3 regions of the Oerskovia sp. NPDC060338 genome follow, and region 2 is predicted to be linked to each of the others. Evidence: riboswitches for the same ligand, from Rfam matches in the RefSeq annotation. Region 2 holds a riboswitch; each other region holds the start of a gene.
The links. Region 2 has a riboswitch for S-adenosylmethionine ahead of ACFWGN_RS18265 (LLM class flavin-dependent oxidoreductase). Riboswitches for the same ligand answer to the same signal wherever they lie in the genome.
Positions count from the first base shown of each region.

Region 1 (10,496 bases), on a different contig from region 2:
CTGGGAAGGAGAGACCATCGTCCAGTTCTACCCCGCGCCCGCCGGTGGGCACCACCCGTCGCGCGCAGCGGTCGGAGCCGCACCCCGGGTCTCGGACGCCCCGCGGCCCGGGTGCCCGGCGCGTGAAGGTCGTGGAGCACCTGGGGCGGCCGTGCGAGGGGTCGAGGCGGACGCTGTGGCGCTCGCCTCATCGGCCCGTCCGGGCGCGACGCGCACCGTTCGGGCGTGGCACGGTGGCCTGATGTCCCCGCACGCCTCCCCGTCCCGCGGCCTGCCGTCGGGCGGTCCCTCCCCCGCGCACCCGCGGAGCCGGGCCGTCTGGGTCGTCGCCGTCGTCGTCTCCCTGCTGGTCGCCGCCGCGGGCGTCACGTTCTACCTGACGCGCGCGTCCGCACAGCCGTCGGCACAGCCCTCGCCGACCCCGTCACCGACCGCGACCCCGGTCCCCGCCGAGCGCGTGGACCCGCCGGCGGTCCTCGACCCGACCTCGGTCGAGAACCTCGAGATCCACCAGGAGTCGACCGCGGACACGGGCGACGCCCGCTCGGTCTCGACCGTCGCGATCCCGGGCGAGCGCTCGCTCGCGCGGGCGTTCGGCCGCTTCGTCGACGGGACGACGCAGGCCTACGAGTCGGCGATCGACCCCGGCGCGGTGGGCAACGAGCTCAACGTCGGGTGGGACCTGGTGCTCGCGCAGGGCGACGTGCTGGGCGTGCACGCCTCGACCTACGCCTTCACGGGCGGGGCGAACGGGGAGGTGGGCAGCCAGACGTTCTACACCGACCTCCCGCGCGCGACCACGACGTGGTCGTCGGACCTGCTCACCGCGGACGGCCGCAAGCAGGCCGCGGAGTGGGCGGGAGCGGCGCTCGCGGCCGAGGGGCTGGGGTTCGGCGAGCCCGTGCCGTCGTCGGAGGACACGTTCCGGGACGTCCGTCTCGGGCCCGACGGCGCAGCGACCCTGGTCTTCTCGCCCGGCCTGGTCTCGGCCCGGGCCGACGGGGAGCTGGCCGTGCGCCTCGAGCCGGACGCGACGCGGAGCGTCCTGTCGGCCGTCGGCAAGCAGCTTGCCGAGGTCGCGGCGAGCGGTGCAGCGTTCATCGGGATCGCCCCACCCCCTGCCGAGGAGCCGCCAGTGGCCGCTCAACCCCCCGCGTCGCCCGACGCACCGGACTGCTCGGTGCTGCGGTGCATCGCCCTGACGTTCGACGACGGCCCCGGCAGGTACACGTCGCAGCTCCTCGACACCCTGGCCGAGAAGCAGGCCAGGGCCACGTTCTTCCTCGTCGGTCGGTCGGTCCAGGCGAACCCGGACCGGGTACGCCGCGAGGTCGCCGAGGGCCACGCCGTCGGGAACCACACGTGGTCGCACCCCGACCTGTCGAAGCTCGGTACCGACCAGATCTCGCAGGAGCTGCAGTCGACCGCGGACGCGGTCGAGGCCGCGTCGGGCGTCCGACCGACCCTCGTGCGCCCTCCCTACGGCGCGACGAGCGATACTGTGACGAGTGTCCTCTCCCAGCGCAACGAGCCGGCGATCCTGTGGGACGTCGACACCGAGGACTGGAAGAACAAGGACTCGGCCATGACCTCCGAGCGGGCTCTCGCAGGTGCCCGACCTGGGGCGATCCTGCTGATGCACGACATCCACGCCTCGACCGTGTCGGCCGTGCCGGGCATCGTGGACAGTCTGCGGGCCGCTGGTTACACGCTCGTGACCGTGCCCGATTTGCTCGGTCATGACCTGGTTGGTGGACACAAGTACTTCAATCGTTAGCAACAGGGGTAGCACAGTCGGAGTAACCCCTGTACCGTTACCGGTGAGATTGCAGTGCCTCGCTTGTCCTTGCGCAACGGCCCCATGCCACCGCGAACCTTGTTACCCAAGAGTTGACGACGAACACCGTGATGTTCGGCTCCAGATCATGGAGCTGTTTGAAACTCTAGAAGGAGATCCCCATGGCATTGGGAACCGTGAAGTGGTTCAACGGCGAGAAGGGCTACGGCTTCATCGCACCTGAGGACGGCAGCGCCGACGTGTTCGCGCACTACTCCGCCATCCAGACGCAGGGCTTCCGCTCGCTCGAGGAGAACCAGCGCGTCGAGTTCGACGTGACGCAGGGCCCCAAGGGCCCGCAGGCGGAGAACATCCGCCCGCTCTGATCTCACTCGCCTCCGGGCGTAGCTGATCATTGAACGAGTGCCCCCGACCGGTTCGCCGGTCGGGGGCACTCGTGCGTCCAGGACCAGGCACCTCCGTGCCTGGTCTCTGCCGCCGTGGTAGAACTGAGAACGGTCCAGAGGACCAGCGAACCGCCCTCCGGCGTGCTGGTCCGGCAACCGCGCGACGCGCACGGTGCTCCCGGAGGAAGACCCGCCCCCACGACCGTGGGGGAAGAGCGAGAAGCCCGGCGACACGGCGCTCCTCCTCGTGCCCCTCACCCTGGGCCCGCCCGGGTGAGCGTCGACGCGCGGGGTGAGCTCCGCCGTCGGGCACGGAGAGAAGGAGCACCATGGCTCAGCACGTCATGGAACGCCGGGCGACGACCGCCCCCTGTCCCGCACCGACCGTGTGCGACCGGTACGACACCGGGCACCTCCTGCACCCCGTCCACGCACGCATGCTGGGCAACCGGCCCTGGGGCTGGCGCGACGGCACGGTCCGCGCGGTGCGCCCCGTCGACGGTGGCGTCGAGGTCGTCGTCGAGTACGCGACGGGTGAGGGAGCGTGCCGCGTGTGGCACCACACGGGCCTCGACCTGGCCGACGGGCTGACCGTGCGCGTGCACGAGCAGTACCACGCGCTCGAGCTCGCCGGACGGTCGCTCAACGTCCGGCTCCTGGGCGGGGTCGGCTGTGTGCCGGAGCCCGCCCCCCGCTGACTGCCCGGTCCGACCGCTACCCGCGGAGCGACTCGCTGCCCCATCGTGCACTCGACGGAACGGAGGGGCGGCGAACCACGTTGAACCGGTGAGGGCACCCGCCCTCGACGGTTCGACCAGAAGGACACGCTCATGGGATTCCTCGACCGGCTCCTCGGCCGCACCCCGCAGGACCAGGGGACGCCGCGCCGCCACGCGACCTACGACGGCCACGAGTCCCCCGTGTACGGCACCCCGCCCCCCGCTCCGACGGGTCCGGGGCGCAGCGAGGACGACGTCGCGATCGACCGCTACCGCTACCTGCTGCGCACGGCTCCTCCCGAGGCCGTCGAGCAGGCGCACACCGAGGCGTTCGAGCGGCTCACGCCCGAGCAGCGGCGACGCGTGCTCACCGACCTCGGCGAGAACCTGCCGCCCTCCGAGCGGGCGACCTCCGACGACCCGCAGTCGCTCGCCCGCATGGCGACCCGCGCCGAGATGCGCAACCCCGGCACGCTCGAACGGTCGTTCGGTGGCAGGCAAGGCGGGCCCGGCATGGGGTCGATGATCGGCTCGAGCATGCTCGGCACCATCGCGGGCGTCGTGATCGGCTCGGCGGTCGCCAACATGATGTTCGGCCCGATGTTCGGCGACCCGACCGCGAACCTCGCGGGCGACGGTGGGGCGGGAGGCGAGGGCGATCCCGGCGCGACCGAGGCCGACCCGGGAGCGGGCGACACGGGTGGCGAGCTCACCGAGGCCGGAGGGGACCTCGGCGGAGACTTCGGTGGGTTCGGCGACTTCGGTGGTGGGGACTTCGGCGGGTTCGGGGACTTCTGAGGCCCTGTCCAGACCTTGGGTGCGTGATTCGGCAGCGACTCGCCAGGGGTGTCGCTGCCGGATCATGCACTCGACTGCGCGCCGGGTTCAGGCCGGGCGCCCCGACTGGCACAGCCCGATGAACGCACCCAGCTCGGCGAGCTCCTCAGGATGCTGCGGCAGGTAGTCCGTGAGCCGGGGCGAGCGGACCACGACGGCGCACCACTGGCCCCGCGAGACCGCGACGTTGACCCGGTTCCGCGAGAGCAGGAACTCCATGCCGCGCGGCACGTCCTCGCGCGCCGAGGCGGTCATCGAGACGATCGCGACGGGCGCCTCCTTGCCCTGGAACTTGTCGACCGTCCCCACACGCACGTCCCCCAGCCCCGCGGCCTGGAGCGCGTGCCGCACGGTCCAGACCTGTGCGTTGTAGGGGGCCACGACCACGAAGTCGTGCTGGTCGAGGGGGCGCGAGCCGGCAGGGCCCCCACCTGGGGCACCGGCGCCGGACGCTCCTTCGCCAGGGACGCCACCGGCGGGCGCGGCCCCACCCCGCCCGCCCGGGTACCAGGCGGTCCCGATCAGGGCCCGGACCTGCCGCACGATCTCCTGGGCCTCCTCGACCGAGGACACCGCGTTCCCGGCGTGCTCGACCTCGACCACGTGCACACCGGGCTCGACCCCCACGAGCAGCCGTTCGCTCGCGGCCGCCTCGGCGTGCAGCAGGCCCTCGTACGCGAGCTCGGACACCGCGTCGCACAGCGCAGGGTGCATGCGCCACGACCGTGCGAGGAAGTAGCCGAACTCCGGGGGCAGCACGTCGTGCCCGCCACCCGCGCGGGTCAGCCAGCCGAGGGCCGACTGGTCGACCGGCTCGGGGTGCTGCCCCTGCGAGACCTGCGGGAGCTGCTGCGGGTCTCCCAGGAGCAGGAGCCGCTGCGCGGCCCGCGAGACCGCGACGGTGTTCGCGAGCGAGAACTGCCCGGCCTCGTCGATCACGAGCAGGTCGAGCTCGCCGTCACCGAAACGCTCGACGTGCGCGAAGTCCCAGGCTGTCCCGCCGATCACGCAGGGCCCTTCGCCGACGAACGAAGAGGTCTGGGCGGAGTCCACGAGCCGCCAGGGGACCAGCCGCGAGCCCTCGGGGAGCTCGGCGGCCGCGACGTCGTCGGGCAGGCCCGACCCCGCGTCTCGCCCGACCCTCGACACGTCCCGCCCCTTGGGACCCGAGGCCTTCTTGCCCACGCGGTCCGCAGCGACGCCGCCCTTCGTGATGACGCCCGCGAGGACGTTCTCGACGACGTCGTGCGACTGTGCCACGACACCCACTCGCCAGCCCTCGGCGGCGAGGCGACCGATCACCTTCGAGGCGAGGTGCGTCTTGCCGGTGCCCGGAGGCCCCTGGACGCCCAGGTAGGACCCGTCGAGGTCGCGGACGGCGTCCGTGACGGCGTCGATGTACCGCTCGGGGCCGTCACCCAGGGTGGGCAGCGGGCCGCCGGACACCGTGCGCGGCGGACGCCGGCGCAGCAGGTCGAGCGCGGGGTGGTCCGGCAGCCCGAGGGGAGCCTTTGGCCCGTCGGGGTTCTGCGCCTGGACGAGCGTCGCGAGCGCCCGGATCGAGGCTTCCTGCTGGGGCGTAGGCAGCACCTGCCCGACCGTCAGCGCCATGGGCAGCGCGTCGTGCGTGGCGGCTCCCTTGGGGACGGGCATCCGCACGTCGAGGACGTCGACCTCCCGGCCGCTCGCGAGCCTCCCGCGCTCGACACCGTGCACGCGCACGCTCCCCGTCGACCAGCGCACCGCGCCGCGCGCGGGCTCGATCCCGTCGGGAGCCGGTCCCTCGAAGAGTGCGGTCGCGCCCTCGTAGCCCGCCTTGAGCTCGGTGCCGTCGGGCAGCTCACCGTAGAGCCGCAGGCGGCGCGACGGGTTGCTGCGCGGCGTCGCCCGGGCCCAGTCCTCGATCACCTCGGCCCGCTCCACGAGGAAGTACGACCGGGGGGTCTGCCACTCGTCGACCGGGTCCTTGAGCCGCGAGAAGTACTCCTGCCAGAACGGCTTGGCCTCGCGCCAGTAGTACCCGACCCCGGCGCCCAGGAGCGCGACGGCCTCCTCGTCGTCGGTCCGCCCGTCCCCCGACCGACCGTCCACGCCGCCCGCGAGCGCCCGCACGTCGAGCTCGACCTGCTCGGCCTCCGCACGCTTGGCCCGGCGGGCCACCTCGGCGTCGCTGAGCTCGAGGACGGGCGGCAGGTCGTCCTCCCACCCGTCGCCGACCGGGGACGGCGTGCGGACGTCGCTCGTCGCGGGGGCCGAGCGTCCGGCGAGGCCCAGCAGGAACTCGTGCAGCCGCAGGGTCGAGAGGCAGTCGTACTCGTTGTAGTCCGCGATGCCGCGCAGCAGCCGGGCGGCCTCGTCCTCGTCGCCCGCGTCGCGCGCGGCGCACCAGGTCGCGTACGCCACGACCGACGCGGCGGCGTCGGTCACGTCGCCGCCGCGGAGCTGGTCGCCCATGTAGAGCGGTTCGAGCTTCTTGATCGAGTACGACGGCGCCGAGACCTTGAGCGAGTGGCGCACGGTCGAGTAGAGGTCGACGAGCACGCCCTGGCGCAGGAGGTCGTCGACCTCCTGCTCGTAGACGCCGTGGCGGGCCGCGATCGACAGCAGGTGGGTCTTCTCGTAGGACGCGTAGTGGTAGACGTGCAGCCCGGGGTGCTGGGCGCGTCGCTTGGCCAGGTAGTCGACGAAGTCGACGAGCGCCTGCTTCTCCTGCTCGAGGTCGTGGGCCCAGAACGCGTGGAAGGGCGGCTTCTCCCCGGGCGTGCCGGGTCGCTCGACGAGCCCGAACAGGTAGTCGATGTTCCACGTGACGTCGCCGGTCGCCGAGTCCGTGACGGACCACAGCGGGTCCCCCTCGAAGTCGAAGAACACGTCGCCCGGGTCCGGCGGGGGCAGGTCGCGCAGCGGCGCGGGGTCGACGACCACGTAGGAGAGCGTGTGCTGCTCCGTCCGGGCAGGTTCCGGGTCCCCCTCCCCCGGCACCACCTGCGTGCTCCACGTGACCGACCCGCTGGGGCCGGGCCCCAGGCCCGGCACGGCTCCCCCGTCGGGCGGCACGTCGACCAGACCGGCCTGGAGCCTGGCCTGGACCCTCAGCGCCTCGAACGTGCGTGCCGCGAGGCCGCGGGGCGGGGCCGTGGCCGACGCGAGCTGGGTCATGGTCGTGATGCCGCCCGCTCGGAGCCGCACGCGCTGGGTGCTGCGCAAGCCCGCGACGCGGAGCAGGTCGTCGTGCTCCTCGACCTGCTGGGAGCAGTACCCGCAGGTGCCGCACTGCCGCAGCCCGGGGGCGTCCCAGCGGACCGGCTCCCCGGCCGCGCGGTGCGTGTCCAGCAGGTGCAGCAGCTCGGCACGACGCTCGCGGAACACGGGCAGGACGTCCGCGAGCCGGTGGTCGGTCACGGCTCGCGTCCCCAGGATCAGGTGCAGCACGGGCGACGTCTCGACGCCTGCGGCCAGGAGCTGGTCGGCGTAGGCCGCGAGCTGGAGCAGCGCGGGGACCTTGGCGCGCCGCGCGAGCTTCGCGTCGTACACCGCGTACTCGGGGCCGCCCGCGCCCGGGGCGCCGGGCCCTCTCAGGGTGCCCGACGTCGTCGGGCCGGCGGGGAGCAGGGAGACGTGAGCCGCCCGGCTGTCCGTGCGGATCAGGAAGTCCGCGCGGCCGTGGAAGCGGCCGTCGAAGAACGAGCCCTGGTAGACGACCTCGACCCCGTCCCGCAGGGCCGCGAGCGTCGCGGCGTGCGCGGCCACGAGGTCCTCGCGGCGCATGGTGCGCGGCACGGGGATCTCCCGGACCGCGTCCGCACCCACGAGGTCCACGAGCCCGGCGAGGACCTGCTGCTCGTGCACGTCGCCCAGGGTCGCGGTGCGTTCGAGCATGTCGTCCGCCTCGACCGCGCCACGGGCCGCACGCCCCGTCTTCTCGTCGAGCGTGCGCAGCAGGCGGTACTCGCACTCGCTCGCCGCGACGAGGTCGCTCGCCGAGAACACGAGCAGCTCCTCGGCGGACGGGTCCTGCTGGTCCATCAGGAACACGACGACTCCTCGGGATCGCTCACGCACGCTGCCGATCGCCCGTCTCGCTGCGGATCGGGGGCCGCCGCACGCTCCTCGACCCGGTTCCTTTGTACCCGGCGCCGCTGACAGGGCACGGAATTGGCGTCAACGGGCCGATCTGCAGCATAGTGAGCGCGCTGGAACTGTCGAAGGAGCTCTCCCATGGCCGTACATTTCAACCCGCCGCCCGGCTGGTTGGTACCCCCCGGTTTCGCCCCTTCGTCCGACTGGCACCCCGACCCGGCCTGGCCGGCCGCGCCCCAGGGCTGGGTCTTCTGGGTGGAGGCCGGCGCTGCCGCAGCCGTGCCCACGCCGCCTCCGCCCCCTGCCCCGCCCGCCTCGGGGGCCGAGGCCTGGTCCCGCGAGACGCCGGGCGGCGGGATCCCTGTGCTCTTCCAGACCGCGGGCGCCCCCGGAGCGTCGGCGGTCTCCGGGGCCACGAACGCCGTCCCCGCCGGCATGCACCCCGGAACGCTTCCCGCGACGTCCCCGGGGGGCGGGACCCCCGCGGTCGGGCCGACGAGGCGGTCACGCCGTGACGTGAGCGCACCCGCGCCCGCGGAGGCCCCCTCCTCGACCATGATCCTGCCGGTCGTCGGCGCTGCCGCTGCTCCGGGGGGCGCCGCCACGAGCACCGCCCAGGCCGGCGGCCCTGCGGTCCCCGTCGCGACGCCTGCCGCTTCCGCCGGGCAGCCTCCTGCTTCCGACCGCGGTCCGCTCGCGATCTTCTCGAGCGACGACGACGAGGAGCGCGAGGAGCGCACCTACATGCGCTGGCTCCTGCCCCTCGGGATCGGCGTGGGCTGCCTCGCCGTGGGGCTGCTCATCGGCCTCGGCGTGACGCTCAAGGCCCAGTCGGAGGCCGGCGACGCCACCGCGGCAGCGGCCCTCACGACCGAGCAGATGGCCGCCGAGCGCGAGAAGCTCGACGCCGAGCGGACCGACCTCGAGACCCAGCTCGCCGGGATCGCGGCCTCGACCGAGGCCGTCACGGCCCGTGAGACCGCCGCGGCCACCAAGGAGGCCGAGCTCGACGCGCGCGACGTCGCGCTCGACGACCGCGAGGTCGCGATCGCGGAGCGTGAGGCCGCCGTGCAGGACAACAACAACGGCAACGACGGTGGCTGGGACTCGGGCAAGGTCAACGGCATCTACCTGACGTGCGAGGCCGCCAAGCGCGAGGGCAAGACCCCGCTCAAGCAGGGCGACGACGGCTTCAACCCGGCGCTCGACTGGGACGGCAACGGCGTCGCCTGCGAACGCTGACCGGGTCTCACCGGTGGGACGCCGCGGTCGGCCGGCCCGAGGGGCCGAGGGAGGACGTGCGAAGGCAGTGGCCCCTGGATCGAGAGATCCAGGGGCCACTGCTCACTTCTCGGCAGACGCGGACGGCTACAGCACGTGCGCCAGGAACTCCCGGGTCCGCTCCTCGCGCGGGTTCGTGAGCACCTCGCGGGGGTCGCCCTGCTCGACGATCACCCCGTCGTCCATGAACACCACGTGGTCGCCGACCTCGCGCGCGAAACCGATCTCGTGCGTCACGACGATCATCGTCATGCCGCTCTCGGCGAGGTCGCGCATGACCGCGAGGACCTCACCGACGAGCTCGGGGTCGAGCGCGGACGTCGGCTCGTCGAACAGCATGAGCTCGGGGTCCATCGCGAGCGCGCGGGCGATCGCGACGCGCTGCTGCTGGCCGCCCGAGAGCTGGGAGGGATAGTGGTCCATGCGGTCGGACAGGCCGACCCGGGCGAGCAGCTCCTCCGCGCGCGCCCTGGCCTGGGCGCGCGAGAGCCCGCGCACCTGCACGGGGGCCTCCATGACGTTCTGGAGGGCCGTCATGTGCGGGAACAGGTTGAAGCGCTGGAACACCATGCCGATGCGCGAGCGCTGGGCCGCGATGACCTTGGGGTGCAGGCGGTGCAGCCGCTTCTTGCCGTTCTTCTCGACCTCCCGGTACCCGATCAGGTCGCCGTCGACGTAGATGCGACCCGCCGTGAGGTCCTCGAGCTCGTTGATGCAGCGCAGCAGCGTCGACTTGCCCGAGCCCGAGGGCCCGAGCACGACGCACACCGAGCCCCGGGGGACCTCGAGGTCCACGCCCTTGAGGACGTGCACGTCGCCGAACATCTTGTGCACCCCGTCGATCTCCACCATGGGTGCGACGGACGCGTCGGCGCGTGCCGCCGTCGGGCCTGACGCCGCGGTCGCAGCGCCGGACGGGTGGTCGAGAGCGTCCGCGGTCACGGGGTCACCTCCAGGAAGGGGTCGGCGTTCGCGGTCGTGCCCGACGCCGCTATCGCCTCCTGCTTGCTCGGCTTCGTGGGGCCCTTGCCCGGCTTGCGACGGCGGCTCGTGCCCGTCGACGAGCCGAACCCGCGCCCGTAGTACTGCTCGATGTAGTGCTGGCCGACCATGAGGATGCTCGTGATCAGCAGGTACCAGATCGCCGCGACCATGAGCAGCGGGATCGGCAGGAAGATGCGGTTCGCGATCGCGTTCGACGCGAACGTCAGGTCCAGGCTGAACGGCACGGCGAGGACCAGCGACGTGGTCTTGAGCATCGAGATGGTCTCGTTGCCCGTCGGCGGGACGATCACGCGCATGGCCTGCGGCAGGATGATGCGCCGCAGGATCTTGCCGTCCTTCATGCCGAGGGCCTTCGCGGCCTCGGCCTGGCCCGGGTCCACCGAGCCCAGG
Region 1 is NZ_JBHXCQ010000002.1:332,511-343,006, reverse strand. It holds gene ACFWGN_RS03595 (aldo/keto reductase) at 1-18, opposite strand, end outside; gene ACFWGN_RS03590 (polysaccharide deacetylase family protein) at 242-1,777, shown strand; gene ACFWGN_RS03585 (cold-shock protein) at 1,960-2,163, shown strand; SAM riboswitch class IV at 2,295-2,406, shown strand; gene ACFWGN_RS03580 (hypothetical protein) at 2,514-2,882, shown strand; gene ACFWGN_RS03575 (hypothetical protein) at 3,015-3,701, shown strand; gene ACFWGN_RS03570 (TM0106 family RecB-like putative nuclease) at 3,789-7,766, opposite strand; gene ACFWGN_RS03565 (excalibur calcium-binding domain-containing protein) at 7,959-9,062, shown strand; gene ACFWGN_RS03560 (amino acid ABC transporter ATP-binding protein) at 9,189-9,953, opposite strand; gene ACFWGN_RS03555 (amino acid ABC transporter permease) at 10,040-10,496, opposite strand, start outside.
Region 1: another riboswitch for S-adenosylmethionine. It lies ahead of ACFWGN_RS03580 (hypothetical protein); the one in region 2 lies ahead of ACFWGN_RS18265 (LLM class flavin-dependent oxidoreductase).

Region 2 (10,496 bases):
AGGGGCTGCGGTGGGCCGCGGTGGGGCCGCCCCGGCAGGGGCGGCCCCACCGCGGATCGCGGCTAGTCGGCGTCCTTCCAGGTGCCGACGAGCGAGTCGAGCCGGGAGTCGGCCCCGAACGTGAGCCCGTGCACGGTCGTCTGGGTGCCGATCACGCTCGTGAGCTCGTGCACCGGGATCTGGTAGTACTGGCTCGCGAGGCGCTCCTGGGCCTGCGCCAGGATCTCCGCCCGCTCGGCCGGGTCACCGGCCGCCAGCTGGGCCTGGAGCAGGGACTCGAGCTCGGGGTCCGTGATGCGGGGGTAGTTCGTCGCGCCGGTCGAGAAGGCGGTCCGCAGGATGTCCCCGTCAGCACGCGACTGGTTGTGCCAGGCGAAGTCGTAGTCCCCGCCCTGCTGGCGCTCGAGGAACTCCGGCACCGTCCCGCCCTCGAGGGTGATCTCGATCCCGACTGCCTTGAGCTGCTGCTGGAGGAGCTCGAGCGACGTCTGGTTCGGGCCGAAGTTCGTGATCCACGCGACCTTGAGGGACAGCTTCTGTCCGTCCTTCTCGCGGACGCCGTCGGAGCCGACCGTCCATCCGGCCTGGTCCAGGAGCTTCTCGGCCTTGGCTCGGTCGAACGCGAAGTACGAGCTCTGGTCGGCCCAGCCGGGCGTCGTGCTCGCGAGGACGCTCGTCGCGACCGCGAAGCTCCCGTTGAGCGAGGTGTCCCGGATCTCCTCGGCGTCGATCGCGAAGGAGATCGCCTTGCGCACCTCGACGTCCGAGACGATCGGGCGCGAGTTGTTGAAGTAGACACCGAACACGTTGCCCGGGTTGGCGCGGCTGATCACCGGGAACCCGCTGGCCTCGAGCGTCTCGATGTCCGTGGGCTGGATCCCGCCTGCGACGTCGACCTGGTCGGAGGTCAGGCTGCCGGTGCGGACGCCGGCCTCCGGGACCACCTGGAACGTGACCTTGGCGAGGTGCGGAGCGCCGTCGTTGCCGAGCGCGGAGGGCGCCCAGGCGTACTCGGCACGCTGCGTCAGGACGGTCTCGACGTCCTTGGTGTGCGACTCGAGGACGAACGGCCCGGTCCCGACGACCCCTTCCCCTGTCGCCCGGTCGTCGAACGGGATCGCGACCGTCGATGCGGCGACGATGCCCAGGGCGGGCGACGCCGTCGAGCTGGGGAAGGCCGCGTTGGGCGTCGCGAAGTCGACCTCGACGGTGTCGTCGTCGATCACGTTCGTCCCTTCGTAGCCCACGAAGGAGCTGAGCGCACCGCTCTTCGCGCCAGCTGCCACGATGTCGTCGAAGGTCCCCTTGACCTCGGCCGCCGTCAGGGGCGTGCCGTCGGAGAACGTGACGTCGTCGCGCAGCTCGAACGTGAAGGTCGTGGCGTCCGCGTTGGCGCTCCAGCTCGTCGCGAGCCACGGTTCGAGCTCGTTCGTGTCCGGGTTCTGGTAGAGCAACGAGTCGACGACCTGCCGGGTGACGTAGAGGGTGTCGTTGCCCGACCCCGTGCCAGAGGGGTTGAGCGAGATCGGGTCGTTCCCGATCGCGAAGGTGAGCTCACCTCCGTCGACCGGGCTCGAGGTCGAGGCCGAGACGTCGTCCGCGACCGAGCCGGTCCCGGTCCCCCCACCGCACGCGGTCAGGGCAAGGGTGGCGGCGACGGACGTCGCGAGGGCGGTTCCTCCCCGTCGGATACGTGCGTTCATGATTCTCCTTCGTCGTGGACCGAGGTCCGGTGGTGGGTGGTGCGGAAAGCTCCGGTCAGCCCTGGTGGAGCGCTCGGGCGCCCGGGATGGCGTCGAGCAGGTTGCGGGTGTAGTCGTGCCGGGGCGAGCGGAAGACCTCGTCGACCTGCCCCGTCTCGACGACCTGCCCTCGGTGCATGACCGCGACCGTGTGCGCGATCTCCCGGACGACCGCGAGGTCGTGCGAGATGAACAGGTAGCTGAGACCGAGCGACTCCTGGAGCCCGGAGAGCAGCCCGAGGATCTGGGACTGCACCTGGACGTCAAGGGCCGAGACGGGCTCGTCGAGCACGAGGAGCTCAGGGTTGATCGCGAGAGCCCGTGCGATCGCGACCCGCTGGCGCTGCCCGCCCGAGAGCTCGGACGGCCTGCGGTCCAGCGCCGTGGACGGCAGGGCGACGACGTCGAGCAGCTCGAGAGCGCGCGCTCGCCGCTCGCTGCGCGACCCCAGGCCGTACGCGGCGAGCGGGTCGGTCACGACCTCGCCCACCGACAACCGAGGGTTGAGCGAGGCGAACGGGTTCTGGTGCACGAGCTGCACCCGGCGCCTGAGGTCGCGGAGCCGCGTGCCCCGCACATGGGTGATGTCGTCACCGTCGAACGACACGGTCCCGCTCGTGACGTCGGTCAGACGCAGGGCGAGACGTGCGGTCGTCGACTTCCCGGAGCCGGACTCCCCCACGAGCGCGAACGTGTGACCGCGCGGGATCCGGAAGCTCACGTCGTCGACCGCGCGATGGGTGCCGCCCCCGGCTGCGCGCGGGAGAGGGAAGTCCTTGACGAGGTGCTCCGCCACGAGGACGTCCTGCTCAGGCCGGTCCGCCGCCGGGCCTGCCGGCCCGTCGCCGGTCGCGCGGGGCACGAACGGGTCGCCGGCACGTCCGCCGAACGTCCGCTCGCGCGCGGAACGCGGCAAGGGGGTCGCCGTCCGACGCAGCTCACCGTGCGCGTTGAGGCTCGGGGCCGAGGCCAGGAGTGCTCGCGTGTAGGGGTGCTCAGGGTGCTCGAGCACCTCGCGCGGGGTGCCGACCTCGACGACCCGCCCCTGCGACATGACGACGATCCGGTCAGCCCGGTCCGCTGCCACACCGAGGTCGTGAGTCACGAGGAGGACGCTCGTCGCCGTCCGTCGGGTCAGTGCCGCGAGGTGGTCGAGGATCTGTCGCTGGACCGTCACGTCGAGAGCGCTCGTGGGCTCGTCGGCGATCAGCAGCGCGGGTTCGGCGATGATCGCGATCGCGATGAGGACCCGCTGGCGCATGCCACCGGAGAGCTCGTGCGGGTACTGCTGTGCTCGTACCTCCGGGTCCTCGAGCCCTGCGGCCCTGAGTGCCTCGACCGCCTGCGACCTGGCGGACCGGCGGTCGGCCAGACCGTGGACGAGCAGCACCTCCGCCACCTGGTGGCCGATGCGCTTGACCGGGTCGAGCGAGACCGTGGGGTCCTGCGGGACGAGCCCGATCTGCCGGCCACGGAACGCGCGCAGCGTCGCGGGCGAGGCCGTCGCCAGGTCGGTCCCCTGGAAGACGATCCGGCCGTGCGTGATCGCCGCGGACGACGCGAGGAGCTGGACGATCGCGTGCGCGGTCGTGGACTTCCCCGAGCCCGACTCCCCGACGACCGCCACGGTCTCTCCGGGGAGCACGTCGAACGAGACGTCCCGGACGGCCGCGACCGTCCCGCGGCGTGCGCGGTACTCGACCGCCAGGTTGTCGATGCGCAGCAACGGTGCGCTCCGGTCCGTGCTCATCGGTTCCGCCGTCCTTCCGTGTCGAGGGCGCGCGAGATGCGGTTGGCCGACAGGACGGTCAGCACGATCGCGAGCCCGGGGAGGGTCGTGAGCCACCACGCGTTGCGCAGGAAGTCACGCCCGGTGGAGACGAGCTGCCCCCACTCGGGGGCCGGGGGCGGCGCCCCGTACCCCAGGAAGCTGAGCGACGAGACGGCGAGGATCGCCGTGCCGAGCTCGAGGGTCGCGAGGACCACGACGGGTCCGGCCGAGTTCGGCAGGACGTGCCGCAGCAGCACCCGGTGCCAGCGGTTCCCCGAGGCCTGCGCCGCCTCGACGTACGCCGAGCTGCGCACGCGCACGACCTCGGACCTCATGATGCGTGCGACGCTCGCGACACTGGCCAGCCCGACCGCGATCGCGACGTTCACGGTGCCGAAGCCGAGGACCGTCACGAGGGCGAGCGAGAGCAGCAGGCTCGGGATCGCGAGCAGGACGTCGGCGACCCGCATGACCGCGTCGTCGACCCAGGACCCGAAGAATCCCGCGAGCAGACCGAGCGTCGATCCGACCACGAGGCCGAGCCCGACGGCGATGAGCGAGGCCTGGAGCGTGAGCGCCGTGCCGTGGACCACGCGCGAGTAGAGGTCGCGGCCGAGCTGGTCGGTCCCGAACCAGTGCGCCGAGGAGGGCGGCTGGAGCTTGTCGGCCGGCACCCCGGTCAGCGGGTCGGAGTGCGCGAGCAGCGCCGGGGCGAACGCCGCGAGCAGGACGACGACGATCCAGACCGCTGCGGCGAGCAGCCCGGGACGTCGGACCACGAACCCGAGGGTCGACAGCAGACTCGACAGCCCGCGGCCCCGTCGTGACGGTTCGGCTCCGCCGGGGCCGGCGCCGGAACCGGAGCCCCCGACGGTAGCGGCACCCTCGAGCGTCCCTCCGTCCGGCAGGACGGTCTTCTCGTGCGGGGCGAGGACTGTGTCGGTCATGCTGCACCTCCGTGAAGGACGGCGACCTCGGAGGTCGACGATCGGGCGGGTCCGACCTCGCTCGCCGGGGCGACGCCGCCTCGCCCGGACGTCCCCCGGGGCGTGGTCGTGCCCCGTCGACGCCCGGTCACCACGCGGGGATCGAGCAACGGGTAGGCGAGGTCGACGAGCAGGTTGGAGACCACGAACACGACCGCGGCGAAGATCACGATCCCCTGCACGACCGGGATGTCCTGGGTCTGCACCGCGGAGGCGGTCACGCGTCCGAGACCTGGTCGGGAGAACACGGTCTCGGTGACGACCGTCCCGGAGAGCAGCTGGCCGACGATCAGGCCGGTCATCGTCAGCGCGGGAAGGGCGGCGTTGCGCAGGGCGTGCGAGAAGAAGACCCTCGGGCGCCCGGCCCCCTTGGCCCAGACCGCGTCGATGTAGGGCTCGCGCAACGTGGTCGCCAGGCTCTTGGACAACAGCTGGGCGATCGTCGCCCCCGTGGGCACGGCGAGAGTGATCGCGGGCAGGACGATCGAGGCGAACCCCTTGTTCCCCATCGCGGGGAAGATCGGCAGCGTGAAGGAGAACCACTGGATGAGCAGGAGGCCGAACCAGAAGGCGGGGATGGCGACCCCGAGCGGCGGCAGCCCGAGGAGGAGCTGCCCGAGACCGCGGAACCGGGTGTAGGTGGCGGCGATCGCCAGCCCCCCACCGAGCACGATCGCGAGCAGCAGCCCGGCTGCGGCGATCTGCACGGTCGGCGGGATCGCCTCGACGATGAGGTCCGCGGCGGGCCGTCCCGTGCTGATCGACTGGCCGAGGTCCCCGCGGAACAGCCCGGCGAGCTGGGAGAAGTACTGGACCACGAGCGGGCGGTCCAGGCCGTGCTCGGCGCGGAGCGCGTCGAGCTGCTCGGGGGTGATGTCGTTGGCGTCGGCCCCGGCCATGAGCTGGGCCGGGTCGCCGGGCAGGGCGTAGAGCACGATGAAGGACACCGTGTAGGCGGCCCAGAGCACGCCGACCGCCTGGGCCAGTCGCGTCGCGAGATAGCGTCCCATGGTGGTTCTCCTCCTTCGTCAGGCGCCGACGACGGCGACCGGGCGCGCAGCGGCCGACGACCCCGGTGCGGCCGCGCCCGTGGCCACCGTCGAGCTGTCACGGCTCGTGGTCGGCGTCCATCCGAGGGCTGGGGCGACGAGCGTCGCGACGTCGTGCAGGATCTGCTCGTACTCCTCGTCGCTGAACTCGTAGGGCAGCTCGAGACGCAGCTCGTCGACCTCGCCCACGACGGCGTCCGCCACGAGCCGCTCGAGGATCTGCTCGCTCGGGCCGACGAGATCGGGCGCGAAGAGCGTCCGGCGCTCGCCCTGCGGGGCGAGGGTCCGGGCCCGCCGCGACTCCTCGAAGGCTCGGTAGCGTCGGCGCGACGAGGCGTCGGCGCTGTCGGTCGGCACGACGACGCGCCCGAGCGCGACTCTCGTCGATCGCCCTCCGCCGAGCCCCGCGCGGTACGCGGCGAGGTTCGCGAGCTGGGCCGTGACGAAGTCGTCGGACTCCTCGCCCGCCACGATGTTCCCGGTCAGCAGGTTGAGGCCGTTGCGCGATGCCCACTCGGTCGACCGGCGCGAGCCGGCCCCGTACCAGAGGCGGTCGACGAGCCCAGGGCTGTGCGGCTGGAGCCGGGGGCGCTGCACGTTCCCGGGTGAGTGCACGACCGTGTCCTCGTCACCGATGAAGCCGCCCGACAGGTTCGCCGCGAGCCGCTCGATGCGCGCGTGCGAGAAGTCGTGGGACTCCCAGTCCCCGTCGAAGACCAGGTCGCCGATGAGGTCGGCGTGCGGCGGACGCCCCGCGCTGAGGCCGACCTGGAGGCGCCCCTGCGAGAGGACGTCGGCGGTCGAGAGGTCTTCTCCGAGGCGGAACGGGCTCTCGTAGCCGATCGGGATGACGCCCGTGCCCAGCTCGATCGTGGAGGTGCGCTGAGAGGCGGCGGCGAGGAAGACCGTCGCCGACGAGATCCCGTGCTCGAGGTGCCGCTGGCGGACCCACGCTCCGTCGAACCCCCAGGCCTCGGCGCGCTCGAACAGCCGTAGCGTCGCCTCGAGGCCGCTGTAGGGGTCGTCGTCCGGGAAGTTCCCGGGGGTGAGGAAGGCCAGCGAGGAGATCGCCGGGGTGCTCTGGCTCACGGTGGTGCGTCCTTCGGTCGGACGACGTGCGGGTCCCGCCCGTCCCCGGGCACGCCACAGGAACCCGTGGACGGGGTCGTTCGTCACGTCGTGTGCTTACCGCGACCTGTCGGCGCGGTCAGGTCCTGCCCGGAGCACCCCGTCACATCGAAGGGTTGCTGACCAGCGAGCCGGGTCTTGGCGCTGGCGCTCTTCACCTGCCGCACAGGAAAGCCTCCCGGCGCCATGTAGTCAAGGAGTGAGAGCGGCGTCCCACTCCATGAGACATTGCAAACGAGAAACGGGGCCCGGAGACCGTTCCAGGTCTCCGGGCCCCGTCGTGGGACCGGGCGCCGCGCCCGCGCCCTGCGGCGCTGCCTGCCCTCAGGACGCCTTGCGCCTGCGCCCCACGAGCACCAGGTCGTCGCGGTGCACGACCTCGCGGTCGTAGCCCTCGCCGAGCTTGTCGCGCAGCTCGTGCGTCGAGCGCCCGAGGAGGTCGGGGATGTCGGTCGAGTCGAAAGCCACGAGCCCCCGCGCGATCACTCGCCCGTCGGGTGCGACGAGCTCGACCGGGTCGCCCGCGTCGAAGTCGCCCGTGACCCCGACGACGCCCGCCGGGAGGAGCGAGGCCCGCCCGCCCAGGACCGCGGTCACGGCCCCCTCGTCGAGCTCGAGCCGCCCGCGCGTGCGCGCGGCGTGCGCGAGCCACAGGCGTCGGCGCGTGGTGCGCTTGCCCGTGACGGCGAACCAGGTCCCGACCTCGCGCCCGGCGAGCGCACCCTCGGCGTTCGCGGCCTTGGTCAGCACGACCGGGATCCCCGAGCCGGTCGCGATGCGCACGGACTCGAGCTTGGTGAGCATGCCGCCCGTCCCGATCGAGCTGCCGCGTCCCGTGACCTCGATGCCCTCGAGGTCGAGCGGCGAGCGGACCTCGCGGATGCGCTGGGTACCGGGGCGCGAGGGCGGGCCGTCGTAGAGCCCGTCGACGTCGGTCAGCAGCACCATGACGTCGGCGCGGACCAGGTGCGAGACGAGCGCGGCGAGACGGTCGTTGTCGCCGAAGCGGATCTCGTCGGTCGCGACCGCGTCGTTCTCGTTGACGACGGGCACGACCCCCAGGTCCAGGAGACGCTCGAGCGAGCGCTGCGCGTTGCGGTAGTGCCCGCGGCGGATGGTGTCCTCGGCCGTGAGGAGGACCTGCCCCACGCGGATGCCGTACTCGGCGAACGCCTGGGCGTACCGGGCGACCAGGAGGCCCTGGCCCACCGAGGCCGCGGCCTGGGCCGTGGCGAGGTCGCGTGGTCGGGCGCTGAGGCCGAGCGGCCCGATCCCCGCCGCGATCGCCCCGGACGTCACGAGCACGACCTGCCCGCCCGCGGCGTGCCGCGCGGCGATGACGTCGACGAGCGCGTGCAGGGCCGGGACGCTGAGGTGCCCGTCCGGTCCGGTGAGCGAGGAGGAGCCGATCTTGACGACGACCCGGTGGGCCGTGGCGACCTGGGAGCGTGCGGAGAGCGCATTCACCGGGACATCATCGCGCGCCGGGCGCCGGGACGGGGCGTCATTTCACCGTGTGACACCCCGCCGTGAGACGACGTGGGCCCGACGACGTCGCTCCCCTCCCGCGCTCGCCCCGCCAGGGCGGTGGTCGTCGCTCGACCGGGACGCCGCAGGGCGGGCACGGACCCGAGGGACCGTACCCGCCCTGCGGGCGGACGTCGTGACCTGACGCCGAGCGGACGGTCAGTCCTTCTCGGGGTCCGTCCAGTGGCCGGACTCGCGCTCGGTCCAGAGCTCGGCGCGGGCCTCTGCCTTGGCGTCCATGCGCTCGTTGTACTCGCGACGCTTGTCGTTGCGCGTGGGACGCGAGTGGTCGTCGAAGCGCAGGTCGGTGCCACGGGGGCCGCCGAGGTGCTCGGAGCCCGTGATGAGCGTGGGCTCCCAGTCGAAGACCACGGCGTTCTTCTCGGACCCGATGCGCACCTCGTCGCCCGCGACGGCCCCGGCCTTGAAGAGCTTCTCCTCGACGCCCAGGCGGGCCAGACGGTCGGCGAGGTAGCCGACGGCCTCCTCGTTCGCGAAGTCGGTCTGGCGGACCCAGCGCTCGGGCTTGGAGCCGCGGACCTCGAAGTAGAACGTGCCGTCGCCGGCGTTCTTGCGGGTGACCGTGAACCCGGCGTCGTCGACGGCCTTGGGGCGCAGGATCGTGCGGGCCGGAGCGGGGGCCGGGGTCTCGCGTCGCGCCTTGTCGACGAGCCCGGCGAGCGCGTAGGTCAGCTGGCGCAGGCCCTCGTGGCTCGCCGCCGAGATCTCGAAGACCTGCAGGCCGCGGGCCTCGAGGTCGGGCCGGACCAGGTCGGCCAGCTCGCGCGCCTCGGGGACGTCGATCTTGTTGAGCACGACGAGGCGGGGGCGCTCGTTGAGCGGGAGCCCGCCCACGACGCCCGAACCGTCGAGGTCGCCCGAGTAGGCGGCCAGCTCGGCCTCGAGGGCCTCGAGGTCGGAGATCGGGTCGCGACCGGGCTCGAGCGTCGCACAGTCGAGCACGTGCACGATCACGGCCGTGCGCTCGATGTGGCGCAGGAACTCGAGGCCGAGCCCCTTGCCCTCGCTCGCGCCGGGGATGAGGCCCGGGACGTCGGCGACCGTGAAGCGCACCTCGCCGGCCTGGACGACGCCGAGGTTCGGGACGAGGGTCGTGAACGGGTAGTCGGCGATCTTGGGGCGCGCGGCGGAGATCGCGGCGACGAGCGAGGACTTGCCCGCGCTCGGGAAGCCGACGAGCGCGACGTCCGCGATCGACTTGAGCTCGAGGACGAAGTCGACCTCCTCGCCGGGCTCGCCCAGGAGTGCGAAGCCCGGGGCCTTGCGGCGCGGGGACGCGAGGCCGTGGTTGCCCAGGCCGCCGCGACCACCGGCGGCGGCGACGTACTCGGCCCCCTCGCCGATGAGGTCGGCGAGCACGTTCCCCTGACGGTCCTTGACCACGGTGCCGTCGGGCACGCGCAGGATCAGGTCCTCGCCGTTGGAGCCCGCGCGGTAGTCGCCCATGCCCTGGGTCCCGGACGCGGCGTGGCGGTGGGGAGAGTGGTGGAACTCGAGGAGCGTCGTGGTCTGCGTGTCGACGACGATCCGCACGCTCCCACCGTCCCCACCCTTGCCGCCGTCGGGGCCGGCGAGCGGCTTGAACTTCTCCCGACGGATGGAGGCGCAGCCGTTTCCGCCGTCACCGCCGGAGGCGTGCAGAACGACGCGGTCGACGAACGTGGCCATGGAAAGGGTCCTCTCGAGCGGGGGGAAGAACACCAGGAGGGGCGCACCGCGTCGGTGCGCCCCTCCTGTCAAGCATGTGCTGCGTCGTGGATCAGGCCTCGGCAGAGACGATGTCGACGACCTTGCGACCACGGCGCGTACCGAACTGGACGGCACCGGCGGTCAGGGCGAACAGCGTGTCGTCGCCACCGCGACCGACGTTGTTGCCCGGGTGGAAGTGGGTGCCGCGCTGGCGGACGATGATCTCGCCGGCGCTGACGACCTGGCCACCGAAGCGCTTCACGCCGAGGCGCTGGGCGTTGGAGTCACGACCGTTGCGCGAGGAGCTCGCGCCCTTCTTGTGTGCCATGTCGAACCTGCTTTCGTGCTGGAAGAAGAGGGGGTGGGATCACCTGCGGCGGCTCTCACGAGCCACCGAGGGAAGTCACTTGATGCCGGTGACCTTGAGGCGGGTCAGCTGCTGACGGTGACCCTGGCGCTTGCGGTAGCCGGTCTTGTTCTTGTACTTGAGGATCGTGATCTTCGGGCCCTTTTCGTCCCGGACGACCTCAGCAGTGACCTTGACCTTCGCGAGCGCCGCAGCGTCGTGGGTCACCTTCTCCCC
Region 2 is NZ_JBHXCQ010000015.1:75,422-85,917, reverse strand. It holds gene ACFWGN_RS18285 (ABC transporter substrate-binding protein) at 63-1,703, opposite strand; gene ACFWGN_RS18280 (dipeptide ABC transporter ATP-binding protein) at 1,759-3,492, opposite strand; gene ACFWGN_RS18275 (ABC transporter permease) at 3,489-4,460, opposite strand; gene ACFWGN_RS18270 (ABC transporter permease) at 4,457-5,509, opposite strand; gene ACFWGN_RS18265 (LLM class flavin-dependent oxidoreductase) at 5,528-6,637, opposite strand; SAM riboswitch class IV at 6,725-6,835, opposite strand; gene proB (glutamate 5-kinase) at 7,001-8,143, opposite strand; gene obgE (GTPase ObgE) at 8,363-9,892, opposite strand; gene rpmA (50S ribosomal protein L27) at 9,984-10,241, opposite strand; gene rplU (50S ribosomal protein L21) at 10,317-10,496, opposite strand, start outside.

Region 3 (10,496 bases), on a different contig from region 2:
ACCGGATCGCCGACCCGTTCACCGCCTGGGTCCTGTCGATCCGCCGCGGGGCCGACGGCGCGATCGCCTACCCCGCGCCCGGCACGACCCCCACGTGGGAGGACCTGTCCGACGCCGACCGTGCGGCCGTCCAGGACCGCGTCGACACGCGGTTCGTGGGTTCGCCCGAGACCGTCGTCGAGCGCCTCGAGACGCTCGCGCGCGTGACCGCGGCCGACGAGATCGTCGTGACGACCGTCGCGCACGACCCCGCCGACCGTGCGCGCTCGTTCGAGCTGCTCGCGCAGCACTGGGGCCTCGCGGCGGACCCGGCCGTGCCCGCCGTAGCGGCCGACCGCGAACCAGCCCTCGCGAGGTAGAGGGCACCCGTCGAGACAGCGGGCCCCGGACCTCTACCTCGACGCCTGCCCTCTACCTCGGCAGCAGCACCACCCGCACCACCCACCGCGCCACCGGCGCCACCCGACCAGGAGACGACATGACCCAGCACCAGCCCCTCCTCACCCCGGCCACCGACGCGGGCGACCGCGTCGCGGCCGGAGCCTTCCTCGTCGACGTCCGCAGCCCGGGAGGCCGTGCGAGCGCGGGCGCCATCCCGGGTGCCACGGTCACGGACCGCGAGGACCTCGACGCGATCTTCGGCTCGGTCGCGGCGCCCGCGGTCTCGCTCGACACCCCGATCGTCGTGGTCTGCGGCTCCGAGCGCGGTTCGGGCCCCGTCGCCGAGGCCCTCGCCGCTCGCGGCTACACGAACGTCTCGCACGTCGAGGGCGGCTTCCCCGCCTGGCGCGACGCGGGCCTCCCGGCCGAGCCGGGCGCGGGTGCGCAGGACGCGGCGGGCGAGCCGGCGTCGTCGGGCCCGCACGAGCCCGTCCGGCAGCGCGCATGAGCGCGCCCACCACGTCGCGCGCGGGCGTCGGGAGCCCGCCCGACGGCGTGGCCGACCCTCGCGAGTCCTCGCGCCGGGCCAGGCGCGTGCGTGAGGTGGCCGACGGCGTCGCTCGCCTCGTCGAGTCGGCTCGCCGAGAGGGCCGTGTGGGGGCGGCGACCGGCGTCCCTGCCGACCTGGACGCGTCCTCATCCTCGGAGGTCGGCCGGGCCGCGACCGACGCCGCCGGGGTGACCGTCCGGCGCGTGGTTCCCGCCGAGCACGAGGCCGTCGCCGACCTGCTCGAGGCGGCGTACGGGTTCGAGTACACGATCTCGGAGTCGTACCGCGACGTGCTGCGCGACGTCGCGGGCCGCGCGGCCGAGCACGACGTGTGGGTCGCGGTCGACGACGAGACCGGTGCTCTGCTCGGCACCGTCGCGACGCCCGTGCCCGGCCGGCACATCTCTCCCCTCGCGCTCGACGGAGAGCTGGACTTCCGGCTCCTCGGCGTCGCGCCCGCGGCCCGGGGGCGGGGGATCGGGACGACGCTCACCCGCCACGTCCTCGACGTGGCCCGCGTCCAGGGGGTGCAGCGGGTCGTCATGAACTCGGGGCCCCAGATGGTCCGTGCGCACCGGCTCTACGAGGCGCTCGGGTTCCGGCGGCTGCCCGAGCGCGAGACCCGCGTGATCGAGGGAGAGGGCGGTGGGCGGCTGCACGCGTACGGGCTGGACCTCGCGGATGTCGTGGGCCCCGCCCCGCATCCGTCCCCCGTCCCGCCGAGGTAGTACGCGCTGCGCGAGGTAGAACGCGTCGAGCACTACCTCGCGCAGCACGTTCTACCTCGGCCGACCGCCGCCAGCACGAGCACCACCACCCGCACCCGCCGAAGACCCCACCACACCTGAACCGGAGAAGACCATGCCCGTCGAGTTCCTCGGCATCGCCACCACGAGCGACGCCTCCGAGACCACCGACCGCACGACCGCGCCGTTCGACAAGCAGTACCTCGAGCGCATCGTGCGCGCGCACGAGGACAACGGCTGGACCCGTGTCCTGTTCGCCTACGGGTCGAGCGGACCCGAGCCGTCGGCGCTCGCGGCATGGACCGCGGCCCGCCTCGACTCGATCGAGCTCCTGCTGGCGCACCGCCCCAACGTCTCCTACCCGACGTTCGCGGCCAAGTCCTTCGCGACGCTCGACCAGCTCTCCGAGGGGCGGCTGTCCGTCCACTTCATCACCGGCGGCAACGACCACGAGCAGCGACGCGAGGGCGACACCCTGACCAAGGACGAGCGCTACGCCCGCACCCAGGAGTACATCCAGATCGTGAAGAAGGCCTGGTCGAGCGCCGAGCCGTTCGACCACCACGGGAGCTTCTACGACCTCGACGACTTCGTGCTCGACACCAAGCCCTTCGAGGGGCGTACGCCCACCATCTCGTTCGGCGGGTCCTCGGACGCGGCGTTCAAGGTCGGCGCGGCCGAGGCCGACATCTACGCGGTGTGGGGCGAGCCGCTCGACCGGACGGCCGAGCAGATCCTGCGCGTCCGCACCGAGGCGGCCGCGGCCGGTCGCACCACGCCGCCGCGCATCCACGCGGCGTTCCGGCCGATCATCGGGGCCACCGAGGAGCTGGCCTGGGAGAAGGCGCACGGCATCCTCGACCGGATCGAGGCCCGCAAGGCTGCGGCGGGCGGCGTGCTGAGCCGGCGTCATCCGATCGACAAGCCCGAGAACGCCGGCTCGCAGCGCCTCCTGGAGATCGCGGCCCAGGGCGACCGCTTCGACTCGGCCCTGTGGACCGCGACGGCCAAGGCCACGGGGGGAGCGGGGAACTCGAACGCGCTCGTCGGGACGCCCGAGACCGTCGCGCAGGCGCTGCTCGCGTACTACGACCTGGGGGTCCGCATCATCTCGGCGCGCGGCTACGACCTGCTCGACGACGCGACCGACTTCGGCCGCTACGTCATCCCGATCGTGCGCGAGGAGGTCGCCAAGCGCGACGCCGGGGCCGCGTCGGGGCAGGCGGCCTGAGCCTCCTTTCCCGCGAGGTAGAGGGCTCGCGTCGAGGGAGAGGGCCCGAGCCCTCTCCCTCGACGCCCGCCCTCTGTCTCGGCACCCCCCACCCCCACCCCCACCCCCACACCAAGGAGCATCCGTGCGTTTCCAGGTCCTCGACATCGTCTTCAACCCGCCCCACCCCGTCACGGGCGAGGCCGTCCCCGCGGCCGACCGCCTCGAGCGTGTCGTCGAGACCGCGGTCCTGGCCGAGGAGCTCGGCCTCGACGCGTTCGCGGTCGGCGAGCGGCACGCGGGCGACGTGCTGTCGTCGTCGCCCACCGTGATCCTCGGTGCGATCGCCGCCCGCACCTCGCGCATCCTGCTGAGCACGGGCGTCACGGTGCTGTCCCTGCTGGACCCCATCCGGGTCGCCGAGGACTACGCGACGATCGACCAGCTCAGCCGGGGCCGGTTCGAGATGGTGATCGGCAAGGGCAACGAGGCGCTCCAGTACCCGTTGCTGGGCCTCGACCTCGCCAAGCAGTACGAGTACCTCGAGGAGAACTACGAGCTGCTCCGCCTGCTCCTGAGCGGTGAGGAGGTCGACTGGGAGGGCCGTCACCGCCCCGACCTGCAGGGCGCCACGACCCTGCCGCGCCCGTACGACGGCGCGTTCCGGATCTGGCACGGCTCGGCGACGTCGCAGTTCGCGGTCGAGCTCGCCGCGCGGTGGGGCGACCCGATCGTGAGCGCCAACGCGTTCCAGCCGCGCGAGAGCTACAAGGTGCTGATCGACCACTACCGCGAGCAGTACGCGGCGGCGGGGCACGACCCGGCGTACGGGTTCGTCGGGTCCGGCTCGGGCGGGCTGTTCCTCGCGGACACCACCGAGCAGGCGATCGAGGAGTTCCGCCCCATCTACGAGGGCGCGGTCGCGCGCGCGGACCTGCGGAAGTACGACCCGGCCGCGGTCGGCAAGGTCACGAGCTTCCGGACCATCGAGGAGGCCGTCGAGCGCGGCCCGGACCTCGTGGGCTCGCCCGAACGGGTCGCCGAGAAGATCCTCGACTACCACCAGAGCTACGGGCACGACCTGCAGTCGGTCTCGATCAACCACCTCCTGGAGCCGGCCCGGCAGGACGACGTGCTGCGCCGGTTCGCGGAGGAGGTCGTGCCGCTCGTCCGGGCCGAGGTCAAGACCGACCTGTGGGGGCCGGCCGACGCGCGCCGGGCCAAGGGGTTCACGGCGTCGTAGGTCGCGGCCGACCACGTCAGGGGGCCCCGCCGGGGCGGGAGAGACGCTCGCCGACGGGCGTCCGCGCGGTCGCCTCTCCCACCTCGCGTCAGGGCTGTCCGACCGGCCCGACGACGGGCCTCGAACCCTGGCGGAGCGTGCCCGCAGGTCCTAGGCTGGAAGAGTCCTGCGGGCACGTACGGGCACCGGAAGAAGGCTCCGACGATGTGGCTTCTCGTGATCTCCGGCGTGGTGGGCGCGGCAGTGGTCGCCGTCATCGCGTGGTTCACGGTGCGCCACGACCGGCCTCCGGTAGACGCTCTTCCACCCCTCCGACCGCACCGGCTCACGTGGCGCGAGCGGCGCCGTCGGGCACCTGACCCCCTCGTGGCGCTGGGGCTCCAGATCCGCCTGGGCCAGCTCGCGCACGAGCTGCGCGACGTCCAGGACGACCCGGGCGTCTACGCCCGGGCCCACCACTACCTCGCCGCGCAGGGCGCGTACGACGCGCTGCTGCGCGAGGCGTGCCGGCTCAGCGGTCTCGAGGTCGACGCCGACCCGCTCGCCGCGGGCCTGCGCAGCGACGAGGACGAGCGGCTGCGCGAGGAGCTCGAGCTCAGCGCGCGCGGCTGGACCTGGTAGCCGGCCCCCGGCACGGGTGAGGGGCCCGACGGCGGTACGCGCCGTCGTCGGGCCCCTCACCCAGGTCGCGGCCTCAGAGGGCCGAGTGGTCCCCGATCCGGTGGTAGGACCGGTCGTGGTAGACCAGCGGCGTCGCGTCGCTGCGCGTCCCCGACGCGAGCGCGCGCAGCGAGACCAGGTAGCTGTCGCCCACGGGCGTGCGCTGGATGATGCGCCCGCGCACCCAGGACAGCGCGCCGTCGATCACGGGCTCGCCCGAGTCGAGGGGGGACCATCCGCCGGCCGCGAACCGGTCGATCCCGCTCGTCGCGAAGCGTGCCGACACGTCGTCCTGGTCGGCGCTGAGGAAGTTGACCGTGACCGTGCGGGCGGCCGAGATCGCGGGCCACGACGACGAGGTCGACGCGAGCGAGAACGCGAGCAGCGGCGGCGCGGCCGAGACCGAGATGACCGAGGTCGCCGTGAAGCCCACGGGGCGCCCCTCGTGGTGCAGCGCGACGACCGCGACGCCCGCGGGGTGCTGCCGGAAGACGGCCTTGTAGGCGTCGGGGCTGAGCTGGGGCTCGTCCTGCTCGTGGAGCAGGGCCTCGAGCCCGGCGAGGCCGGCGACGTCGGAGCGGGTGGTGGGTTCGGCGGTCATCGGGTCACCTCGGCGAGCTCGGGGGCGGTCTGGTGGGTGGTGGCGTCCTTCCCGACGGCGGCGCTCGCCGCCCGGAGCAGCGGGCCCCCCGCGCGGTCGAGCCAGGCGTCGACGGTGCTCGCGAGCTCGGCCTCGCCGAGCTGGGAGTCCAGGAGCGTGAGCGTCCGCGCGGGGACGGTCGCGCCCAGCTCGACGAGGAGCGGGCGCAGGTGCACCTCGCCCGCGAGGGCGTGCGCCGGGTTGCCCGACACGACGACCGGGACCGCGACGACCCCGGCCAGGCCGTCCGGGCCGTAGAGGTCGAGGAACGCCTTGAGCAGGCCGGTGTACGAGCCCTTGTAGACGGGGGTCGCGACGACCAGGACGGTCGCGCCCGCGACGACCTCGCGCGCGGCGTCGGCCCGGGGGTGCACGGGGGCCAGGACCTCGGCCGCGATCTCGGCGAGGTCGATCGTGGCGGGGGGCGGGGTGGCCGCGAGGCCCAGGTGGTCGGTGACCCGGGTCGCGACGGCCTGCGCCGCGGACAGGGTCCGTGACCCGGGGCGGGGGTTGCCGACCAGGGTGACCACGGCGGGTCGGGGCGGGTGGGATGCGCCGTCGTCGGGTCCGGGCCGGGTGCCGAGGCCGCTGCCGGTGCCGGCCGAGTCGCTGGGCGGTGTCTGGTGCTGCGTCATGGTGTCCTCGCTGTCGTCGTGCTGCACGCTTGCCGCGCCGGTGTCGGCGCGGCCAGGTCATCTCCCGGAGCACCCCGTCGTGGGAGGGGTTGCTGACCAGCGAGCCGGGGCTTGGCGCTGGTGCTCGTGACCGTTGGGTAGGGGTATAGCCCGACCGGCGCCAATCTGTACCGATCCGGTCGAGATTTCTCACGGCGTGGACGGTTGTTTCGTGGCGGGGCTCGCGCGCTGCGTGCGGGGCGAGCCCGGGTCGCCTGCGTGGCACGGCCGCGCCGGGGCTCCCGGCGGCGGCCCCGGGCAACCGTGATGTCCCAGGTCGTGAGCCTGCCGTCTCCCAGAGTGGGACGGGAGTACGGCGCTGTTTACACGTACGTAACCTGGTGCAGTTAAGAACCAGCCCTGCCGAGGAGCACTTCATGGATAGTCGTCTGCACTCCGTCTACGACGAGGTCCTCGCCCGTAACCCTGGTGAGGCCGAGTTCCACCAGGCGGTGCGTGAGGTCTTCGACTCGCTCGGGCCGGTGCTCCAGAAGAACCCCCAGTACGTCGACGCCGCCGTGCTCGAACGCATCTGCGAGCCCGAGCGACAGATCATCTTCCGCGTGCCGTGGGTCGACGACAAGAACCGCGTGCAGATCAACCGTGGTTTCCGCGTCGAGTTCAACTCGGCGCTCGGCCCGTACAAGGGCGGCCTGCGGTTCCACCCGTCGGTCTACCTGGGGATCGTCAAGTTCCTCGGGTTCGAGCAGATCTTCAAGAACTCGCTCACCGGCATGCCCATCGGCGGCGGCAAGGGCGGCTCGGACTTCGACCCGCGCGGCAAGTCCGACGGCGAGGTCATGCGCTTCTGCCAGTCGTTCATGACCGAGCTCTACCGCCACATCGGCGAGTACACGGACGTCCCGGCCGGCGACATCGGCGTGGGTGGCCGCGAGATCGGCTACCTGTTCGGCCAGTACAAGCGCATCACGAACCGCTACGAGTCCGGTGTCCTCACGGGCAAGGGCATCAGCTGGGGCGGGTCGCTCGTGCGGACCGAGGCCACGGGCTACGGCACGGTCTTCTTCGCCGACCACATGCTCCGCACCAAGGGCCAGAGCTTCGACGGCCAGCGCGTCGTCGTCTCGGGCTCCGGGAACGTCGCGACCTACGCGATCCAGAAGGCCCAGCAGCTCGGGGCGAACGTCGTGTCGTTCTCCGACTCGTCGGGCTACGTGGTCGACGAGGCCGGCGTGGACGTCGAGCTGCTCCGCCAGATCAAGGAGGTCGAGCGCGGACGCGTGGCCGACTACGTCGAGCGCCGCCCCGGTGCGCGCCTCGTCACGGGCGGCAGCATCTGGGACGTCCCCGCGACCGTCGCCCTGCCCTGCGCCACGCAGAACGAGCTGACCGAGCAGGACGCCAAGCAGCTCGTCGCCAACGGTGTCCTCGCGGTCGCGGAGGGCGCCAACATGCCCACCACGCCGGGTGCCGTCGCGCTGCTCCAGGAGGCCGGCGTGCTCTTCGCGCCCGGCAAGGCCGCGAACGCCGGCGGCGTCGCGACCTCGGCCCTCGAGATGCAGCAGAACGCCTCGCGCGACGCGTGGACGTTCGAGTACACCGAGGAGCGCCTCGCGCACATCATGGAGGGCATCCACTCGCGCTGCGAGGAGACGGCCGACGAGTACGGCGAGCCGGGCAACTACGTGCTCGGTGCGAACATCGCGGGCTTCACCAAGGTGGCCGACGCGATGATCGCCCAGGGCGTCATCTGACGCTCGTCCTGACGGGCCGCTGAGCGGCCCGGGCGCTGCCCTGCACGACCAGGAGCGGTGCGTCCCCGCGTGCCTCGAGCACGCGCGGGGCGCGCCGCTCTCGTCGTCTCCGGCGGGGCCTGAGGTGGGCTCGCGGGCCGCGCTCGCGGGCGGGCGACCCGACGACGTCACGCGCGCGCCGTCGTCGGGCCGCGGTCGCTGTGCGCTCGCCTCGGCGCCGGCTCCCGCGGCGGTCCTGGCCGGGTCTACGCTGGCCGCTGACCCGTCGGCGCGCCCCCGCCCGCCGGCCCCCGAGGCAAGGAGCACCCCCACATGGCACGCGACGTCGCGCTCGAGATCGCCGTCCAGGACACCGACGGCGTGCGGATCGCCACCGAGGTCGGCGCTCGCCGGGTCGAGCTGTGCTCGGCGCTGGGGGCGACGGGTGGGCTGACGCCGAGCGTCGGGCTGCTCGAGGCGGCCGTCGCGGTAGCGGCCGAGGCCGCGGGCGGGGGAGTGCCGGTCGAGGTCCACCCGCTGGTCCGGCCGCGCCCGGGAGGGTTCGTCTTCAGCGCGGCCGAGCTCGACGTGCAGGTGCGCGACGTGCGTGCAGCCGTCGCCGCCGGTGCTGCGGGTGTCGTGATCGGGGCGCTCACGGCCGAGCGGCTCGTCGACGAGGCCGCGGTCCGTGCCCTGGTCGCGGCCGCGGACGGGCGTGAGGTCACCTTCCACCGCGCGATCGACGTCGTCGAGGACGTCACCGCGGCACTCGACCTCCTCGCGGGACTCGGGGTCACGCGGGTGCTCACGTCGGGTGGTGCGGCCCGCAGCATCGACGGGGTCGACCGGCTGCGTGCCATGGCCCTCCACACCGCGGGCCGGGTGCAGATCCAGGCGGGCGGGGGAGTACGCGCCCAGGACATGGGCGACCTCGTGGCGGCGGGCGTGGACGCGGTCCACCTCTCGGCCAAGGGCATCCGGCCCGACGACGGCGGGCCCGGTGGCGGGGGCGGGTCCGGCTACGAGGTCACGGACCTGGGGGCGGCGCGCGAGGCGCGCTCAGCGCTCGACGTCGCGCTGGGTTCCTGACCGGGCGCGTCGGGCTCAGACGCGCTGAGGTCGCGGCCGGCGCGGTACCGGAGCCGCGGATTCCTGCGGTTCCTGTCGTGCCCGACCGCTGACGTGTTTCATTTAGGTAACTTTCCTGTTGTATTGGTTCGCAGGGCACCCTTGATTCGTTAGTGTTCCTGCACATACCCGCCGAGCGGGGCTGATCGACGTGATGAGGCGTCGACGACTCGAAAGGACCGATGATGATCCGAAGCAAGGGGCGCACGCGCCTTCTCACCGCGGTGGCGCTCGCCTCCGGCCTCACGCTGCTCGCCACGGGCTGCGGCTCGTCGGGTGACGACGGGGACAAGGGCTCCGCGAGCAAGGGCGACGGCGTGCTCACGGTGTGGGCCGGCAGCCAGACGCCGATCGTCGCGAACTTCAACCCGTACGCACCGACGGTCCTCCATGCCGCGCTCGGTGGCGTGTACGAGACGCTCTTCTACTACAACAAGGCCAGCGCCGAGGCGCCCACCCCGATGCTGGGAGAGTCCTTCGAGTTCAACGAGGACGGCACCGAGCTGACGATCACGATCCGTGAGGGCGTCACGTGGAACGACGGCAAGCCGTTCACGGCCGAGGACGTCGTCTGGTCCTTCACGAACGACACCTCCAAGCCGGAGTACCTCGCCTCCGCCGAGGTCGTCGACCCCACGACCGTCAAGCTGACCTTCACGGGCCCGCAGTTCACCAACGAGTTCGCCCTCCTCGGTGCGTCCTGGATGGTTCCTCAGCACGTCTGGAAGGACGTCCCCGACCCGGTCACGTTCGCCAACGAGGCGCCGGTCGGCACCGGGCCCTACACCGTCCAGAGCACGTCCGACGCGTCCTACACGATCGTCGCGAACCCCGACTACTGGGGTGGCGCACCCGCCGTCGAGAAGGTCCAGTACCTCGGGATCGACGCGAACACCTCGGCCGAGAGCCTGCTGAAGACCGGCAAGGTCGACTGGGCCGGCATGTTCGTGGCGGACCCCGACGCGCTCACCGCCGACGGTCGCCTCGGGTACATCAACACCCCGCAGGACCCGACCGTGCTGTACACGTGCGCCAACGTCGACGCCGGCTGCGCCGGCGCCCAGACGGACGTCGCCGTCCGCCAGGCGCTCAACGTCGCGATCGACCGCGGTGTCATCAACGAGAAGGCCTTCGTCGGCCTCGCGGGCGAGATCTCGCCGACCTTCGCCCTGCTCGGTCGTGACGACAAGTGGATCTCCCCCGACGTCGAGAAGGTCAGCCCGCAGGAGGCGAACGCTGCCGAGGCCGGCAAGATCCTCGAGGCCGCGGGCTACACCAAGGGTGGCGACGGCATCTACGAGAAGGACGGCAAGAAGGTCGAGCTGACCCTCACGTCGGTCGAGGGCTGGAGCGACTACAACGCCGCCGCCGAGCTCATCGCCGCGCAGGCCAAGGCCGCCGGCATCGCCGTCACGGCCAGCACCGTCACGTGGGACGAGTTCTCGGACTCGCGCCAGACCGGCAGCTTCGAGCTGATCATGGGTGGTGTCGTCGGCACCTCGGTCGCCGACCCGTTCCAGATCTACCGCGACTGGTTCAGCGGTGAGTACACCCAGCCCGTCGGGACCCA
Region 3 is NZ_JBHXCQ010000012.1:136,862-147,357, forward strand. It holds gene ACFWGN_RS15735 (LLM class flavin-dependent oxidoreductase) at 1-359, shown strand, start outside; gene ACFWGN_RS15740 (rhodanese-like domain-containing protein) at 479-889, shown strand; gene ACFWGN_RS15745 (GNAT family N-acetyltransferase) at 886-1,659, shown strand; gene ACFWGN_RS15750 (LLM class flavin-dependent oxidoreductase) at 1,793-2,908, shown strand; gene ACFWGN_RS15755 (LLM class flavin-dependent oxidoreductase) at 3,033-4,130, shown strand; gene ACFWGN_RS15760 (hypothetical protein) at 4,335-4,751, shown strand; gene ACFWGN_RS15765 (flavin reductase family protein) at 4,825-5,391, opposite strand; gene ACFWGN_RS15770 (NADPH-dependent FMN reductase) at 5,388-6,065, opposite strand; SAM riboswitch class IV at 6,086-6,197, opposite strand; gene gdhA (NADP-specific glutamate dehydrogenase) at 6,482-7,819, shown strand; gene ACFWGN_RS15780 (copper homeostasis protein CutC) at 8,132-8,887, shown strand; gene ACFWGN_RS15785 (ABC transporter substrate-binding protein) at 9,112-10,496, shown strand, end outside.
Region 3: another riboswitch for S-adenosylmethionine. It lies ahead of ACFWGN_RS15770 (NADPH-dependent FMN reductase); the one in region 2 lies ahead of ACFWGN_RS18265 (LLM class flavin-dependent oxidoreductase).